4 regions of the Lysinibacillus sp. NPDC056959 genome follow, and region 1 is predicted to be linked to each of the others. Evidence: riboswitches for the same ligand, from Rfam matches in the RefSeq annotation. Region 1 holds a riboswitch; each other region holds the start of a gene.
The links. A riboswitch is a leader RNA that binds a small molecule or an ion and turns the genes downstream of it on or off. The one in region 1 is predicted to bind cobalamin.

Region 1 (4,314 bases):
TTTCGAAGACCCATGGGCGTTCAAGATGGGCTCTTTCAAGTAAATCATCTTGAAAGAACAGTTCTACGGGATCCCCATTAAAAATAATTCTCCCAGCTTCCATGACGACTATTTGATCTGCCCATTCATAGGCTAACGGGATATCATGAGTCGCCAGTAAAATGGTTCGTTCGCCGTTTTCTAACGTAGCTAAATATTGTAAAACTTGTGCACTATAATAATTATCTAATCCAGCGGTCGGTTCATCTAATAATAAAACAGAAGGTTCCATTGCTAGCACTCCTGCCATTGCGACACGTTTTTTCTGTCCAACACTTAAAAAATGTATCGGTTTATCGAGCAATGCTTCAACCTCGGTTTGAGCGATAGCCCAAGCAATTTTTTCTTCAATTATTTCAGTTGTCCAGCCAAGATTCAGAGGTCCAAACGCAATATCTTGTTTAACAGTGCCAGAAAAAAGCTGGTTGTCTGCATCCTGAAAAACAATACCAACCTGTTGACGTAATTCTTTTAATGCTTTTCTACTATAGTTGAGTGCTTTCCCTTGAAAGGATATACATCCAGCTGTAGGCTTCAAAATTCCATTTAAATGCTGAAATAATGTTGATTTTCCAGCACCATTATGACCAAGTAAAGCAATTTTTTTCCCTTTTGGAATTTGAAGTGTAATGTCTGTTAAAGCATGAGTTCCATCTGCATAAGCGTAAGATAAACGTGTTAATTCAAAGTATAAGTTTGTCATGAGAAAAAACCTCCATAAATGATGAGGAGTATAAAAATTGCAACAATACCTAGCCAATTTTTCGTGTTATAAGTAATCTCCTCCTGCCAATAGACCGTCTCGCCACCACGTGCTTCCATCGCATTGTTTAGTTCACGACTACGTTGGAACATCTCAACAAATAAAGCAACAATCAGCATGGAGACCGAGCGAAGCCACTGAATAGGGGAGCTGTACCCGAGACGAGCCTGCTGAGCAAGATGAATTTTTTGCATACTATCTAAAAAGATAAAAATAAAACGATACGTTAGTGCTACTAGCTCTACGAATAGAGTGGGCAGTCGCCATTGTCGCAGGACATAACAAATAGATTGGACTGATGTCGTAAGAATTAAAAAATACAAACAGCTTATACTGCCAAGTACGATGAAAAAAAGCTGTTGCGCTTTCACTAAGCTCGCAATGCCAACAAATAGTGTCCAATGATGAATAGAAATTGACCAAATAGTTGGAGGTACCGTGCTTGTTGTTGGCGCTATAGAAATTAAAATGGATGCTAGACTCGAAAGTAAAAAAAATCCGGGTAGCAATAGTAATTTTGCGTAATATTTAGCTGGGATTTTTGCACCTAAAATGATAAAAGCACTCATCACAATAAATGTAATGAGTGAGGTTCGTTCATCTCTCATGATAAGCGACAATAAAAGCAGTCCAAGGGAAAACGTCATTTTTTCTAGCGGATGAACAGACGCTAGTTTATTCATATAAGCATACTTATCAATGAGTAACATCGCTTACCCCTCTTTATGTTTACCGCGCATTAAGCCGATGAAATAGCCAATAAATCCGGCTCCAATAGCAGCTTGGAGTGCGAATAATAAGCTTTCTATTTCACCACTTGGTGGCTCCCATAAGCTTTCAAACCAAGGCTCGTAGTTAGCATCTATTTCACCAATTGCTGCCTCCGCTTCGCCATCAGCACCTTCAAAATCTGCGCCTTTTTGAATGAAGAGGGGGATGATTGCTAACAACACAACAATTGCTAAGAGCAGTAAATTTTTTTTCATGTTAGTGAGCCTCCTTTGCCGAGAAAACGCGTAAAGCTTTTAATTCGCTCACATTGTATTTTTTTAAGAAGTTCATAACGATCACTGTTAAAATGCCTTCGCTAACAGCAAGAGGAATTTGCGTGAACGCAAAAATACTAGCAAACTTTGTAAATGAAGCCATAAAGCCTCCGACTTCAGAAGGGAAGGCGAGAGCTAATTGTACAGAAGTGACAATATATGTACCTAAGTCACCAAGCATTGCTGCTAAAAAGACAGCTACTGAAAATGATAATCCCATTTTTTGAGAGCCCTTAAAAACATAATAAGCAATAATAGGACCAGCAATTGCCATAGAAAAGGCATTAGCACCTAAAGTCGTCAGCCCACCATGTGCTAAAAGCAAAGATTGGAATAATAATACAATTGTCCCGATAACGCTTATTGCTAATGGTCCAAAAAGAACTGTTCCAAGACCAACCCCTGTCGGATGTGAACAACTACCTGTTACAGATGGGATTTTTAAAGCTGATAGTACAAAGGCAAAGGCACCAGATAATCCTAAAATCATTTTTGTTTCAGGATTTTCATCAATAGTTTTACGAATAGAACGTAATCCTAAAATAATAAATGGAATGGATAAGACCCACCAAAAAATCGCCCATTCAATTGGCAAAAAGCCCTCCATAATGTGCATCGCAAATGCACGATCTGGCACGAATAAAAATGCCAATAAGAAATAACTAAGCTTCCAACCTGAGAATTTCAAAACCTCTCCTCCTCACATTAAAATAGTTAGAATTAGTATGCGATGAAATCAAAAAAGCACTTCTCCAATTGTGGAAAAGTGCATAGCTAAAAATGCAAATAAAATTCTAATTTGCTCAGCCGCATACCTATCCTCGTAGGTTCAAACGATCACATATTTTTCGGCAGGTCTCCTGGCTTTAGATCAACGTTTTATAGGCCTTCCCATCCTTTGGACAGTGACATTATCTATAAAACTCCCTAGTACAGTGGCGGGACCGCGCCGGACTTAAACCGGCTTCCCTTTTAAGCGAAATGATGAACAATTCGCACCGAAAAAAGATGAAGTTGTGATTTCACGACAAAGTGTAACATGATTTTCCATATATATGCTATACTTTTTAAGAAAAAATTTTTAATTGAGTGTCTATGTCGAAAATTTAGATAAATAGAAAAGAAATGTCATGTTTTTCATTAAAAAATTACTGAAAATGTCACAAATTTAGAAAGAAATATTGAAATTTTAAAAAAATAGGCTATGATAGAAACAGTTTTTAATTTTAAAAAAATAATAATTTCATATAAAACATTCATAAGTGCTTGAATATTTTCAAGATAATAGGGAAATCGGTGAGAATCCGATACAGCCCCCGCTACTGTAATAGCTGATGAAATCGCGGATGCCACTAGTGAGAACTAGGAAGGCGCGAAAGTAAAAGGAAGCTTAAGTCAGGAAACCTGCTTATGTGATGATACATGCAAACTTTTCGGAGGGAGAAGTTGAAGCGAGAACGAGTACCTGTATATATTCGTTTTTATTTGGCTTCTACTAAACCTTTACTCTTCGTCTAGAGTAAAGGTTTTTCTTTTTCCTAAAAGCAAATGAGGGGAGAAAAACTATGACAACTTGGAATTTAGAGGGGATGAAAACACATCTTTTTATATGCAATGGTAGTAGCTGTATGAAAAAAGATGCTGAGGACATTACTCAGGCAATTCGTGATGAAATACAGGTACTGGAACTTGATAAGGAAATACATACGACAAGGACTCGCTGTAATGGTAGGTGTAAAGATGCTTGTGTTGTCATTGCTTATCCTCAAGGGAATTGGTACCGCGTGCCGACAACAGAGCATGCGAAGGCACTCGTACAAGATTTAAATCATGAATCTTTACATAATGAGCATGTCTTTACTTTACGTGAAGGATCTTTACAGCGTACAGCACAAACAACAGCCATTAAAGGTATTGAAAAGGTGAAAGAGGGGTAACAAAATGGCGCAAAAAGGTAAGATTTTCGTAGTTGGCTTTGGCCCTGGAGACTTTAAACATATTACGACTCGTGCTGTAGAGGCACTACAACAAAGTCATATGATTATTGGTTATAAAACCTATGTTGAGCTTATTCAAGATTTAGTTAGTGCAAAGTCGATTATTAGTACTGGTATGACAGAAGAAGTTTCACGTGCACAGGAAGCGGTACGTCAAGCAGAGGCTGGAAGTATCGTATCGGTTATTTCCAGCGGTGATGCCGGTGTTTATGGGATGGCTGGATTAGTGTATGAAGTATTAATCGAGCTAGGATGGACTGAAGCTACTGGTATCGAAGTAGAAATTGTTCCAGGTATTTCTGCTATTAATTCGTGTGCAAGTTTACTAGGTGCTCCTATTATGCACGACGCTTGTACAATTAGTTTGAGTGACCACTTAACACCTTGGAATTTAATTGCTAAGCGAGTAGAAGCAGCGGCGATGGCGGATTTTGTTATTGCGCTTTATAACCCAAAAAGTGGACGTCGT
Region 2 (4,314 bases), on a different contig from region 1:
CATGGAATCCCCTCGTGCATTGATAGGTGTTCTATTATTAGTCATAAAATTTCTCCCTTACGCAATTTTCACCTCCTAGTTTAGTTGCGTAGTCGGCTGTGAAGTCGATAAGGCACATTTTCGTGGTTGTTAGTGTGTCTTTAGGTTTCACATCTATCTTATGATTGGTTGTCATATTATAGTTTCCTCTTTTTGGGGTCGGTGCTTGTCACACTGACTCCTTTTTCTTATACATAATGATTCAAAAAATATATACATACCACTAACAAATATATGAAATGGAGTGTTTATTAATGGCTGAAATTACAAGTTATGCTTACGGAAAATTACGTGAGTATATGGGGGACAATTTCAAAGCAGTAGCAGTTTTTGACGGTACTACAGAAGTGAAACGCTATACAAACGTAGATATTACTATTGCAGATGGCAAAGTAAAATATAAAGTTTTAGCAGATAATACAGACGGTTCATTGACTGGTAAGAAGGTTAATAAGTTCCGTATTTATGGGAATGGTTTTAATTATCTTTTTTAAAAAAATATAAGTTATACTAAAAAGTTAACCTTTATATAATAAATATTATTAATAAACGTTAACATTTAAATTAGTATTGTCTATACAAAACAAAAAACACGCAAACCATGATAGGTAGCGTGTTTGATATGTATGATGTGCAATTAACTAATAAACCGATTTTTCGAATTTAACTGAATCAGCATTTTCAACTGAATCATAATCCTTTACGTATCTATACGTATCCCCACTTTTTATTCCATCTTCTGGAATGAAAACTAATTCTTCCCATAATACTTCTTCATTTTTATCGAGAATTGTGACTTCTATATATCCATGAATAGTTCTGTCATTAAAATTTGTAATTTCAACAGCAAATGTATCAAAAGAAGTATCCCTTTTAAATTCAACCTTCACTTTATTCAGAAATCTTTCCCTTTCTTGCTCTAATTTTTTTTCATTTTCATCTGCAATGCCCTTATCAAATTGATATTCTTGATATTTATCATATAAATACAGTGCCGTAAATACCGAAAATACTATGGTTAGGGATAAAATAACATATTTCTTAAGATTATCTTTCACACAAAACAACTCCTAATTAATAGAAAGCAATGTTTATATAATAACTCATATCTCGAACAATGAACATAAAAAATCTAAATAGACTTCACTCACTATAATTTGCTTAGAACTAATATTTCTAGCATTATTAATTATGTATTTTCACAAATATACTCCAAACCCTTGATACGACTGAATTTATTATATAGATTGCTTTCCAACTCTTTTTACTGATGTTCCGAAAGGTGCTAAGTTCTTCCGTATTCATACAGCGCCATTCAAGACAAGAGCAGAAGCAAACACACGCTTACAATTATTATTGTCACAGAAATACCTCGGATATGGTGAGGTGTTCGGTAATGAGAAGGATGGTTACCGTATTCAGTCGGGACATTACACTTCACAAGTTCAATGTGAATTTGCATGTAAACTACTTATTGAGGAAGGGCGTTCCGCATTTTGTTCTATCATTGGTAGAATGCAATAGCCGTACCCAAAACAGGTACGCAGATTCACACCCGCGTTAATTTTTGCCTTACAGTTTGTCCAAATGATAACCTTGCAAATTGACCTCACCGACCAATTATGGAGGTCAGGTTTGGGAAAATTAGAATAATTAATAGGGTTATCTCATTAATTTGGGATAGCCCTTTTTTGTCTTTTGACAAATACTAGAATACATATTACAATTTAAACCAGAAATACAAAAGGAATATCTACTCTACATGTATTAGTGTGTTAAATTACAATTTAATATTAATAAATAATAGGTGCGTTTATCTCTTGATAACGCTTAAAAGGGAAGTCGGTGCAAATCCGACACTGTCCCGCAACTGTAAATGTGAGCGACTTTTCATATACCACTGTTTAACGACGGGAAGGTGAAAAGTAGTGATGACCATGAGTCAGGATACCTGCCTATTATGAGTACACACCATAACCCTACGAGGAATAGGAGGTGGCATATTGACAAAACAGAATGCTCTGTTCGTCACCGTACGTCAAACGCCCAAAAAGAAGGTAATCGCTTTCAAGGCAATTCTTTTATGCTTGGGTATCATTTGACATTATGTGATGAATGAAAAAGATAGAATGAAGGATTTCCTCTAGTTGTAGGAAATCCTTTTTTTATGTAAAAGAAGACTTCCGTTTTGAAAAATATGTACGAAAAGAGGATGCAATGATGACGAATATTCATGTAAGTACAGCACAGGATTCGCAATATGTAGAAATGAAAATTTGTAAGCAGCCACGCACTGAAATTGCCAAGAAAGCTACAACAAGAATGGTTGTAGAATCCCTTGTCGATCAATTAATAGCTAGCAATCTTATTAGTAATGAACGATTGTTTGATCAAATTTTATATAACAAAGATATTATTTGGATTCAAAATGAAAGTTTTCATGGCCACCTTTTTGCAAAAGCAATTATTACAGATCAACTTAAAACAAAAACAAATGATTTTATGATGTATATGCCGACAAATCCAATTGTGTACGATGTTAATGGTGAACATTTTCATTTAATTACACGTATCGATTCGACGCGTGCAAAACCAAATCTAGAGCGACTTTCCCAAGCCCCTAAGCCAATACTAAGTGCCGCTCGGGTCAATGATTTATTGTGCTCGATAGTGATGCGCTTTTATGAAGTATATGTAGAGGATTTATCACGAGTAGTTTATAAAAATAAACAACTAATCAATTTTATAGAGCGAGAGTATCATCAATTTCTAAAAGCTGTGAAGGAACTAAATGATAATCATTTAAACTGGCACCCACGTGGAAAAGGTCATGAACTATTGCTTGAACTGATTGATAATTTACAACTTTTGAAAAGTCGACCTGGCAAAGTTTTAATGGATTTCTCACAATCCTATAGCTACGTTGTGGTGGAATCTTCATATCTTATTAATAAACAGGGACAGAAAACGATACAAGCTTAGTAAATTAAAAATGTGCGGGATGAATTTCAATACCCCGAGGTGAAGGTATATGCCTGGCAAGGTAGTAGAATGGAGTTGTCAGTATAGGGTAGATACCCGGGCGAAGCAAGAATACCCGCGGAAGGAAGGTAAATACCCGCGAAAGAAAGGCAAATACCCGCAGAAGGAAGGGGAATACCCGCGGAAGAAAGGCAAATACCCGCAGAAGGAAGGGGAATACCCGCGGAAGAAAGGCAAATACCCGCGGAAGGAAGGTAAATACCCGCGCGAAGCAAGATTACTCACAAAAGTATAGTAACTCTTCATGAAACATAAGAAAACAGGACATTGATCTAACAAATCATGTCCTGTTTTTATGAATTTAGTCAATACAATGCATTGCTGCTTGTGCTTCGTGCCATGGAACGGAGTAGCCCTTGCCTTTTGCGCAAAAAATACTAGAGGATGTATAGTCGGGATCGGCGTTCTTATCGTAGCTTATTTGCGCAATAATTTCTTCTGTATTGTGACATGTATCGTAGCCATCAAATTGTAGGGAAAGTACGCCTTTCCCATTGGTGTAGGCGGCAAAGGTTGTACTGTAGCTCATAAATGTTGAGACAGGGGCCCGGCCGGTTACAATCGCGTCATGTTCAGTTATGATTGGTGCGTCAAATGTACCAGCAGCTTGCTGAATGTCCGTCATCATGCGGCCGATGAAATCACTAGGAGCTTTAAGTTTAAAGCGGTAGTACGGCTCTAGTAATATATTTTCTGCTTGTTCGAGCCCTTGCCGTAATGCACGGAATGTTGCTTCACGGAAATCGCCACCTTCAGTATGTTTATTATGTGCGCGTCCTGTTAAGAGCGTGAAGCGAATATCTGTAACGGGAAAACTGGTTAACAGCCCATGATGATCGCGCTCGAATAAATGTTTTTCAATGAGTCGTTGATGTCCAACTGATAAATCATCGGCGTGGCATGCATTGACAAATGTATTGCCGGTGCCGCGTGTATTTGGCTCCATCAATAAATGGACTTCTGCGTAATGCTTTAATGGCTCGAAATGACCGTAACCTGTTACCGTTGTGGTAATCGTTTCCATATACAAAATCTGTGGTTCGCTAAATGAAATGTCTAGCGAGAACCGTTCATGAAGCACTTCGATAAGAACCTCGAGTTGGATGACACCCATAATATGAACATGAATTTCTTGGAATTTTTCATGCCATAGCACACGTAATGAAGGTTCTTCTGCTTCAAGAATACGGAAAGTTTTTAACACGTCCTTTATATGCTGAGTGCCTTCATAAT
Region 3 (4,314 bases), on a different contig from region 1:
GACTTGGAAAATGGGAACAATTCTTACTTTTAAAACAAAATCCTTTAACAACTAACTGCATTCCAGAATCAACACTTTACAGTCTAGAAAACCTAATCTATTTATTAAATAAATATGAGTATATTTATGTGAAACATAATAGCGCCGGACAAGGAAGAGCAATTTATAAAATCTACAAAAGAAAAGATGGACACTATTGTTTTAACGGATTTACCATGCAAGGTGAAGAAATAAGTAAATGTGTAGCAGCAATTGAGGATTTCCACCAAGTTCTACATCCATATGAGAAACACGGTAGATTAAGCGGAAATTATATTATACAGGAAGGGGTCAAAAGTCTCACCCCTGATGGGGATTCAATATCTATTCGTGTTCATGTTCAAAATCTAAAGGGAAAATGGGTAATTGGTGGAATTTACGGAAGGGTTGCAACTGAGGATCATGGGATTGTCAATTCAAATCGGGGTTCTAAAGCAATATCGATTGAGGAATTATTATCAGGTTATTTGATGATGGATAATACAAAGAAAGATCAAACAATAGATTCTCTAAAAGAAGATTCAATTTTAGCAGCTGAAGTAATAGCATCCCACTTTCCTTGTAGAGAATATGGCATTGATTTTGGAATAAATCTTGAAGGAAAACCTATATTATTTGAAGTAAATACAACGCCTAGCATTCGTAGTTTTGCCAAAGTTGATAGGGCAATCTGGAAGAACATTGTTGAGATTAGGAAAAAGCAAAATGAAGGCTAAGTTTGAAATGTAGTTATTTTTCATTTTAGTCATCAGCATATTTCTATTCAATAGACATACATCAAAAAATTACTTTCCTTTCTATAATTTTAGGAAAGAAGAAACTTAATTGCATCCGTTACTTGTGAACGATTAGGGATTTCCTGAAAAAATGGATTATGGTTGGGTAGGCGCGATATGAATCAATTTTCTTTGGAGACGATTCAGCATGGGCTCAAATTCCCAGCCCTCAGGAACCTGAATTCGCGTACATTAGTTTATTTGGTTATTCGAAGTGTTAAAAGATTCTTTTGATTCACTCTTATTGGCGAAGGAAAATCCCTGGAAAAAATGTCTGTTTACAACTTAAGCAGACCTATTTTTATATTAATTATACTTTGTTAGAGATATGTAGAACTATAACTTCTGAATGATTGTAGGGAATAGTTTCACTTCATTTTGAAGCAACGTCCTAAAGATATTGGTTACTCGAAAGATTTCAGTATGTAGTTTTTTAGTAACCATTAATAACTACTTAGGCTTGGAATAAAGTTTAATTAAAAGCACTTCTTTAGCCTACATTTTAAGATAAATAAAAAGAATCCATTTCGAATAAAAGGCTTCTTATTTTTGCTTACTGAAGTACTATAAAAAACAATTAAAGAGAAAAGGAACCAATAAAACTAAAATAGCACCTATACCAAAAACAGAAATCACTTTTATCATGTCTTTCTTCAACAAAACACCACCTAATATCCATTTCTTAAAATCCAAACTATTATGTAAGGATGAGTGCTTTTATACTGCGTTTATATTAGTGTTAACGTTATTACTAGTGAATTAATTATTAGCAGTGTGAATTAGCCTTTCATAAGATCAAAAACTGACTGAACTTTCAGTAGTAACTGCTATAGCAGTAATTACTTTAGTATTTTGTGTTAAAGTTTTTAAATATGAATAATTAAGCATATCTATTTACTTAAAAAACAATGAAGCTTGAAAATTTAAAATGTTGACACAATGAGCGCTTTGCCGTAGATTTAAAGTAATTGCATAAAAGCGTTAGGTGCCCACTGCGGGAGAATAGGGAATAAAGTGAAAAACTTTAGCGGTCCCACCACTGTAAAAGGGAGTTTCATAGAGAATGCCACTAGCATCGTTCTGGGAAGGTTCTATGAAATGTTGAAATTGAGCCAGGAGACCTGCCTATCTGCTTCGTATTATATAGACGATGGAAAAGTCTGTAGTTTATTTGTTATGGATAAACTACAGGCTTTTTATTTTTTTCTCTAAATCATTCTTCGAGTAACGAGGGCAAAAAAGAAAGGGGAAATTTTCATGCAATTATTACAACAAACGATCCACAACATTCAAAGTGCCGACCACAAAATGATGGGGCAGGCAAGAGAACGCATAGATGCACTTTGCAAGCCACCTAGTAGTCTGGGAAAGCTGGAAACTCTAGCTGTGCAACTATCTGGTATTACAGGTGAACTATATCCTACAATTGATAATAAAGCAATTATTGTCTGTGCCGCGGATCATGGTGTCTGTGATGAAGGAGTGACACCGAACCCACAAAATGTGACGGTCTTCCAAACATTAAATTTTCCTAGAGGCGGAACTGGTGTCTGTGCTATCGCAAAAATCACAGATGCAAAAATTGTCACGGTAGACGTTGGCGTTAAAGAGGATATTCCAAGCGATGCTGGTGTTATCATTAAAAAGATTAAATATGGTACGGACAATATGGCAAAAGGACCTGCTATGTCAAGGGAAGAAGCCATTCAATCCATTGAAGTAGGAATTGAAGTAGCTACGGAAGAAATTAAAAAAGGGATAAATGTGCTCGGGACAGGTGAAATGGGTATCGGTAATACAACACCTAGTGCTGCTATATTATCGGTTCTTCATGAGTGTCATCCGAATGAAGTGACAGGCTTCGGTGCAGGAGTTGGACCAGGAGGGATTGCACATAAAGTAGAGGTTATTTACAATGCTATTGCATTAAATAAACCAAATCGCCATGATGCTATTAATATTCTTGCAAAAGTTGGAGGGCTAGAAATAGGCGCTATGGCAGGAGTGATACTTGCTGCCGCCGCACATCGAAAACCAGTTGTTATTGATGGCTTTATTTCTACTATTGCAGCTCTTATTGCATACGAACTTGAGCCAAACGTCAAAGACTATATTATTCCTTCTCATGCCTCTGAAGAACCAGGTGCAAAAATTGCCGCTGAAATGCTCGGAATTGAACCGATGCTACAAATGAATATGCGATTAGGAGAGGGCTCTGGTGCAGCTTTAGCCTTTCCTATTTTGGATGCAGCAAGCTCTATGATGAAAAACATGACTACATTAGAGGAAGCTATGCTACTGTTGAAAAAGTAGATCTATTAATCTTTAGGTGCTTATTGTCGCTGCTGTGGATGCACGGCGTTTGTGAAAATAAGAACAATTCAAAACAAGCCCAAATCTGATATTTGGGCTTGTTAATATGCAACGATATAGCTATGCCCGACTCAACCTCCGTAACGGTAAACGCCATTTCTTCATATATGAAAGTATTCTTAGTATTGTGATCACACCAAATAATACATATAAAAAGGTATCCCCTGAAAATAGTTGAAGTCCGATAATAAGCCCGGCTAGTGCTGCCCAAACACCATAAATTTCATCACGGAGGACTAATGGTTGTCGTCTAGCTAATAAATCTCGAACAATTCCACCACCTGACCCTGTTAAGACAGCAGCTACAATAACCGCACTAATAGGCATGTCGAGCTTCACAGCATAGAGAGCACCTTGAATCGCGAATGCCGATAATCCAATAGCATCGGTGAAATTACCCCAGCGATGCCAATGCTGAATAAGTCGGTGCGGAAATATGAAAAATAACGTAATAGCTGCAATGGCAATTTGGAACATCATATCTTGCCCCCACAGTGTTGTTACAGGTAAACCTATGAGTAGATTTCGTATAGCTCCACCACCAAAAGCAGTTACGATACCGAGTATATAGACACCGAATAAATCGTATTCTTCCTCCATTGCAATTATTGCCCCGGAAATAGCAAAGGCAATTGTTCCAATGATACTAAAAACCTCCCAAGCCAACCCTTTCACCCCTTATGTGAAACAATCATTTCATGTTGTTGTAGATTACATAGTAGAAAACTTTAAAGTTACCTTTTTGTATCTAGAAGTTTTTGCAAAGAAAAGTATAGACTTATGATTTGGAATTATCAGATATTAAATATCGAGAGTGTTGATTGGGAAAAAATAGGTTTATTATTGAGCGATAAAGGATTTTTTGTTTCTATTTTGCTAGTATATTCCCATTCTAACTGATTGTAGCGTAGGGTTACTCGACTCCCGCGGGAAAAGCGAAGCAGACGAGACCTTGTACGGAGCGCAGCGAAGGAAGCGACTTGACGCTCGCCCGCAGCGGAAATCAGCCTCTTTGAATTAATTCGGATGTATAAAAATGGTCAATCAACATACCTAATTAAATATCTAATTATAGCAGAAATAAATAGATATAGTTTGTAATTTAACTTAGCGCCTAATTAGTGCC
Region 4 (4,314 bases), on a different contig from region 1:
GCTAAGCTACTCGAAATCCCTGAAGGTACAGTTAAATCACGTTTGAAAAAAGGGAAGGAATTATTAAAAATTGATCTTCATGATATTGAATGGGAGGTACTTTTCCATGGATAAGCATACAATGCATGTGTTGAAGGATGTCTCAGCACATAAAGAAGCAATCATTCAAAAGGTTCAACAACAAATTCAGGAAGATCCGTATCCATCAAAGCAACTTTGGCCGTATCGTGCACTGGCCATCATGATGACATGCTCTATCTTACTATTTATTGCATGGCAAGCTTCGAAACCGATTGACCATTTAACGACAGAAATACTTCATGAAGAAGAAAAACAATCATTCACCGATTTATTTCAAACAGAAGTTGAAGGAACAGAGACAACGTTCAGTCAGTATTTTCCAATAGCAGATCAATTACATCACCGTGAAAATATCAAATTTTATGCGCCGCTTCAGGGCTTCGAGGCTATGCAAACAGTAGCGGCTACTATGGGGGATGCTGTCCATCTAATAGACCCAGAAACTCTTCCATTTAAATCAAATATACAAGAGGTCTATGCGGTAACATCAGATATGCAAGATGGTAGTCTGCAAAAGCAATTTCAATTTAGTTTTAAACAAAAGTCTCTCACTGGAGTGGATCGTCAATATATTAATTTTACGGTAATAAATGTGGATCATAATCCTTTAGTATACTATAAAGTTACGGATAGTCAGGATTTTTCAGGGGAAATCACGAATATAGGTTTGAATTTCATGAATCCTTTATATTTTCGAGCGATGACACCAGATCAAGGTTTCGCGTATGTATACTATAATTTTGATGCGGCAGGCAAGCGCATTTATCAAATGAGTACAAGAGCCAATGAGTTTTTTACGTATTATAATGGCTATGTATATCAAATAGGCTATCAATTAAATGGTGATCAACAGGAAGCACAAGAAAAAATGGTTGCTCTTGCAAGGGAATTTATCCCGCACATACATTCAGCGAATGCAAAGAAGTAAGGTGGAAGAAAAACTGCCTGGGAAAGCTCGATTGGTGAAGGCTAGCAATCAGTAGTGATGAAGAACCCCTAGTGAGTATCGGTTTATTTTAGGCAACAACTAGTTACCAAAATAGCACATTGTATTCTGTTTATATTAAAATAGTTGAAAAGGGACGGGGGGGGTTCAACAATGACGGTAGCGCGAATGTATTTAAATGTTGTCAAAACAAGATTTAGAAGTGTCAAAGAGCTAGGCGATAAAACACTCAACCAACTAGAAGAGACCCAATTGCACTGGGCGTATAATGAAGATTCAAACAGTATCGCAGTGATTGTAAAACATATTAGTGGAAATATGATATCGAGATGGACGGACTTCTTAACGACAGATGGTGAGAAAGCAACGAGAAATCGTGATGATGAATTTACGGATAGCCTTCAGACAAAAGAAGAGGTTATGACAGTATGGGAAAAGGGCTGGCAAGTATTTTTAGATGCGTTACATGGTTTAACGGAAGCTGATTTACAAGGGGGTGTAACGATAAGAGGAGAACGGCATTCCGTGATAGATGCGATTGAAAGACAAATGTCTCATTATTCACAACATGTCGGTCAAATCGTTTACATCGCTAAGCAAATAAAGGGCTCTGAGTGGCAAACAGTTAGTATTCCCAAGGGACAATCTAGAGCTTTTACAGAATCATTGTTAAAAAAACATCAACGATAGAAATGTAGCCATCTCACTATGATGGCTTTTTTGGCGGAATAAATATAAATAACTATGTTTAAAAATCTTAAAACTTTATTATATTCAGAAAATAAAATTGACGTGTGTCTTTGCAGCGTGTTATGTTTAATACTAATTTAATATGTATCATTACAAGTTTGAGTGAAAAAACTTTTTCACATAATTTAAAGGAAAATGGGTGTAAATCCCATGCTGTCCCGCAACTGTAAATGAGGAGTTTTGTTTCAAATACCACTGAGTAAGTACTTGGGAAGGTGAAGCAAAATGAAGATTCATAAGCCAGAATGCCTGCTTGTAGTAAGATTCATTGTAGATCTACGAAAGATAGGGAGATGGATGGAAGGCTTTTAATAATGAGTTTTTCTATCCTTATTCAAGTGGAATAAGGATTTTTTTTATGCAATTTTCTAATCTTAGAAATTTATATCAAAGTAAGGTGCAAATAAAGCGAGAGCATAGTAATGACGATAACTTTGAGTTTCAAGTTTGAAGTATAGTGGAGAGACATATATATTTCTAACACCCAAGAATAGACAGGAGCAATCATAATGATATTTTTTAAAAAATTATTACCTTTCATTCTAATACTGATGTTAACCATTTTAACAGGCTGTTCAAGCTCGAATGAAAGTAATGGAAGTAAAACTTCTAGCGAAGGAAAAATGATAACAGTTGGCTGGCCGCTAGATATAGGGCCTTTAAATCCGCATACCTATTTACCAAACCAAATGACTGCGCAAGCAATGGTGTATGAATCATTGGTAGAATATAACGATGACGGGACAATATCGCCGAAATTAGCGGAGAGTTGGGAATTTTCTGAGGATAAAACAGCATACATATTTCATCTTAGACAAGATGTAAAATACTCTGATGGGACAGCCTTTAATGCAGATAATGTTATTCGTAATTTTAATGCAGTTTTAGCAGATCGTGATACACACTCTTGGATGGGGATGGTGAATCATATTGTAGATGTTGTGAAAGAAGATAACTATACAATTCGTCTACAATTAGATGCGCCCTATTACCCTGTATTAAATGAACTTGCTTTTGTGCGACCTTTTCGCTTTTTAGGGGATAACGGATTCCCAGAGGGAGATACAACTAATAAAGGTATTAAAGCTTCGGTTGGAACAGGTCCATGGGTATTAACCGAATACAAAAAAGATCAATATGCACTTTTTAGCCGAAATGAGCATTATTGGGGTGAAAAGCCACTAGTTGACAAAGTAAAAGTGAAAATTATACCTGATTCAGAATCTATTTCACTAGCTTTCGAAAACGAGGAATTAGACTTAATTTATGGTCGAGGCATTATTAGCTTAGATAACTACACTTTCTTAAAAGACAGCGATCAATATAAAACGGCTGTATCTGAACCTTTATCTACACGTGCATTACTTTTTAATACTCAATCTGGTCCTTTAGCAGAATTAAAAGTACGTCAGGCTATTCAATTCGCTGTTAATAAAGAACAAATGGTTGAAAGTATAACACATGGTACAGAAAAAGTTGCCAATACACTGTTTTGGGATGCAATTCCATATGCCAATATTGATTTAAAACCAATACACTTTAATCCAGAAAAAGCCGAGCAGTTATTAGATGAAGCAGGTTGGACATTAAAAAATGGTGATAAAATCCGTTCTAAAAATGGGCAACCTCTTCAATTAGATTTAATTTATATTGCAACAGATGCTATCCAAAAACCAATGGCAGAATTAATGCAAGGGGAATTAGCAAAATTAGGCGTCCAATTAAACCTTGAAGGCGCTGATGTAATGGTAGGGCTCCAAAAATTAATGGATAATCAAGTAGATATTAATTTCTGGCGCACAAATGGTCCACCAACAGACCCACACAGCTTCGCAAATGAATCAGCAACACCGAATGCAAATGGCGTTTATGAAGCGAAATTAGGCTTAGATAACGCAGCACAAATTGATGGTAAAATACATCAACTATTAATTGGTACAAATGAAGTGGAACGTGTGCAATTGTATAAAGATATTTTAACAATGTTCCATGACCAAGCATTATTTTATCCAATTTCATATGAAACGAATAACGTTATTTACCATAAACATATGAAAGATATTAATCCTCGTGCATCTGAATACGATATTCCATATGCTCAAATGGATTTAAAGTAAGAGAAAGAGAAGAGAGTGGGTCTACTATGACTCCTCTCTTTTTGCACTATGAAGACTTGGGAAGTGATGAAAGAAATGTACGAATCAACTTGGCTTTTTTGTCTAAAACGAGTGATTACATTACCATTTGTTTTACTAGGGGTTTCAATAATGACCTTTTTATTTATTCGTTTTGTGCCAGTAGAGCCAGCGGAGGTCATACTTAGACTGTCAGGAGTCGCCCCGACAGCAGAAGCAATACAGACGCTACGATCGGAATTAGGCACTGATCAGCCTTTGTTTATTCAATATTTTATATGGCTAAAAGGTGTGCTGCACTTCGATTTTGGTACATCATTTGTGAGTAAATTACCCGTTTCTCAAGAAATATTTGAAAAACTACCGGCAACTTTTGAATTAGCCCTAGCTGCATTTGTATGT

Region 2: another riboswitch for cobalamin. It lies ahead of ACFTQ7_RS09405 (hypothetical protein); the one in region 1 lies ahead of ACFTQ7_RS02910 (energy-coupling factor ABC transporter permease).
Region 3: another riboswitch for cobalamin. It lies ahead of cobT (nicotinate-nucleotide--dimethylbenzimidazole phosphoribosyltransferase); the one in region 1 lies ahead of ACFTQ7_RS02910 (energy-coupling factor ABC transporter permease).
Region 4: another riboswitch for cobalamin. It lies ahead of nikA (nickel ABC transporter substrate-binding protein); the one in region 1 lies ahead of ACFTQ7_RS02910 (energy-coupling factor ABC transporter permease).

What each region holds. Positions count from the first base shown of each region.
Region 1 covers NZ_JBHURE010000002.1:170,782-175,095, reverse strand. The annotation lists gene ACFTQ7_RS02925 (energy-coupling factor ABC transporter ATP-binding protein) at 1-742, opposite strand, end outside; gene cbiQ (cobalt ECF transporter T component CbiQ) at 739-1,512, opposite strand; gene ACFTQ7_RS02915 (energy-coupling factor ABC transporter substrate-binding protein) at 1,516-1,788, opposite strand; gene ACFTQ7_RS02910 (energy-coupling factor ABC transporter permease) at 1,790-2,536, opposite strand; cobalamin riboswitch at 2,682-2,866, opposite strand; cobalamin riboswitch at 3,093-3,274, shown strand; gene ACFTQ7_RS02905 ((2Fe-2S) ferredoxin domain-containing protein) at 3,414-3,785, shown strand; gene cobJ (precorrin-3B C(17)-methyltransferase) at 3,790-4,314, shown strand, end outside.
Region 2 covers NZ_JBHURE010000006.1:37,167-41,480, forward strand. The annotation lists gene ACFTQ7_RS09390 (hypothetical protein) at 294-533, shown strand; gene ACFTQ7_RS09395 (hypothetical protein) at 681-1,097, opposite strand; gene ACFTQ7_RS09400 (SPOR domain-containing protein) at 1,282-1,563, shown strand; cobalamin riboswitch at 1,828-2,012, shown strand; gene ACFTQ7_RS09405 (hypothetical protein) at 2,257-3,021, shown strand; gene ACFTQ7_RS09410 (GTP-binding protein) at 3,383-4,314, opposite strand, start outside.
Region 3 covers NZ_JBHURE010000041.1:12,758-17,071, forward strand. The annotation lists gene ACFTQ7_RS23930 (YheC/YheD family protein) at 1-755, shown strand, start outside; cobalamin riboswitch at 1,782-1,958, shown strand; gene cobT (nicotinate-nucleotide--dimethylbenzimidazole phosphoribosyltransferase) at 2,073-3,128, shown strand; gene ACFTQ7_RS23940 (trimeric intracellular cation channel family protein) at 3,249-3,854, opposite strand.
Region 4 covers NZ_JBHURE010000012.1:55,823-60,136, reverse strand. The annotation lists gene ACFTQ7_RS14695 (RNA polymerase sigma factor) at 1-114, shown strand, start outside; gene ACFTQ7_RS14690 (hypothetical protein) at 107-1,009, shown strand; gene ACFTQ7_RS14685 (DUF1572 family protein) at 1,181-1,717, shown strand; cobalamin riboswitch at 1,855-2,048, shown strand; gene nikA (nickel ABC transporter substrate-binding protein) at 2,287-3,894, shown strand; gene nikB (nickel ABC transporter permease) at 3,943-4,314, shown strand, end outside.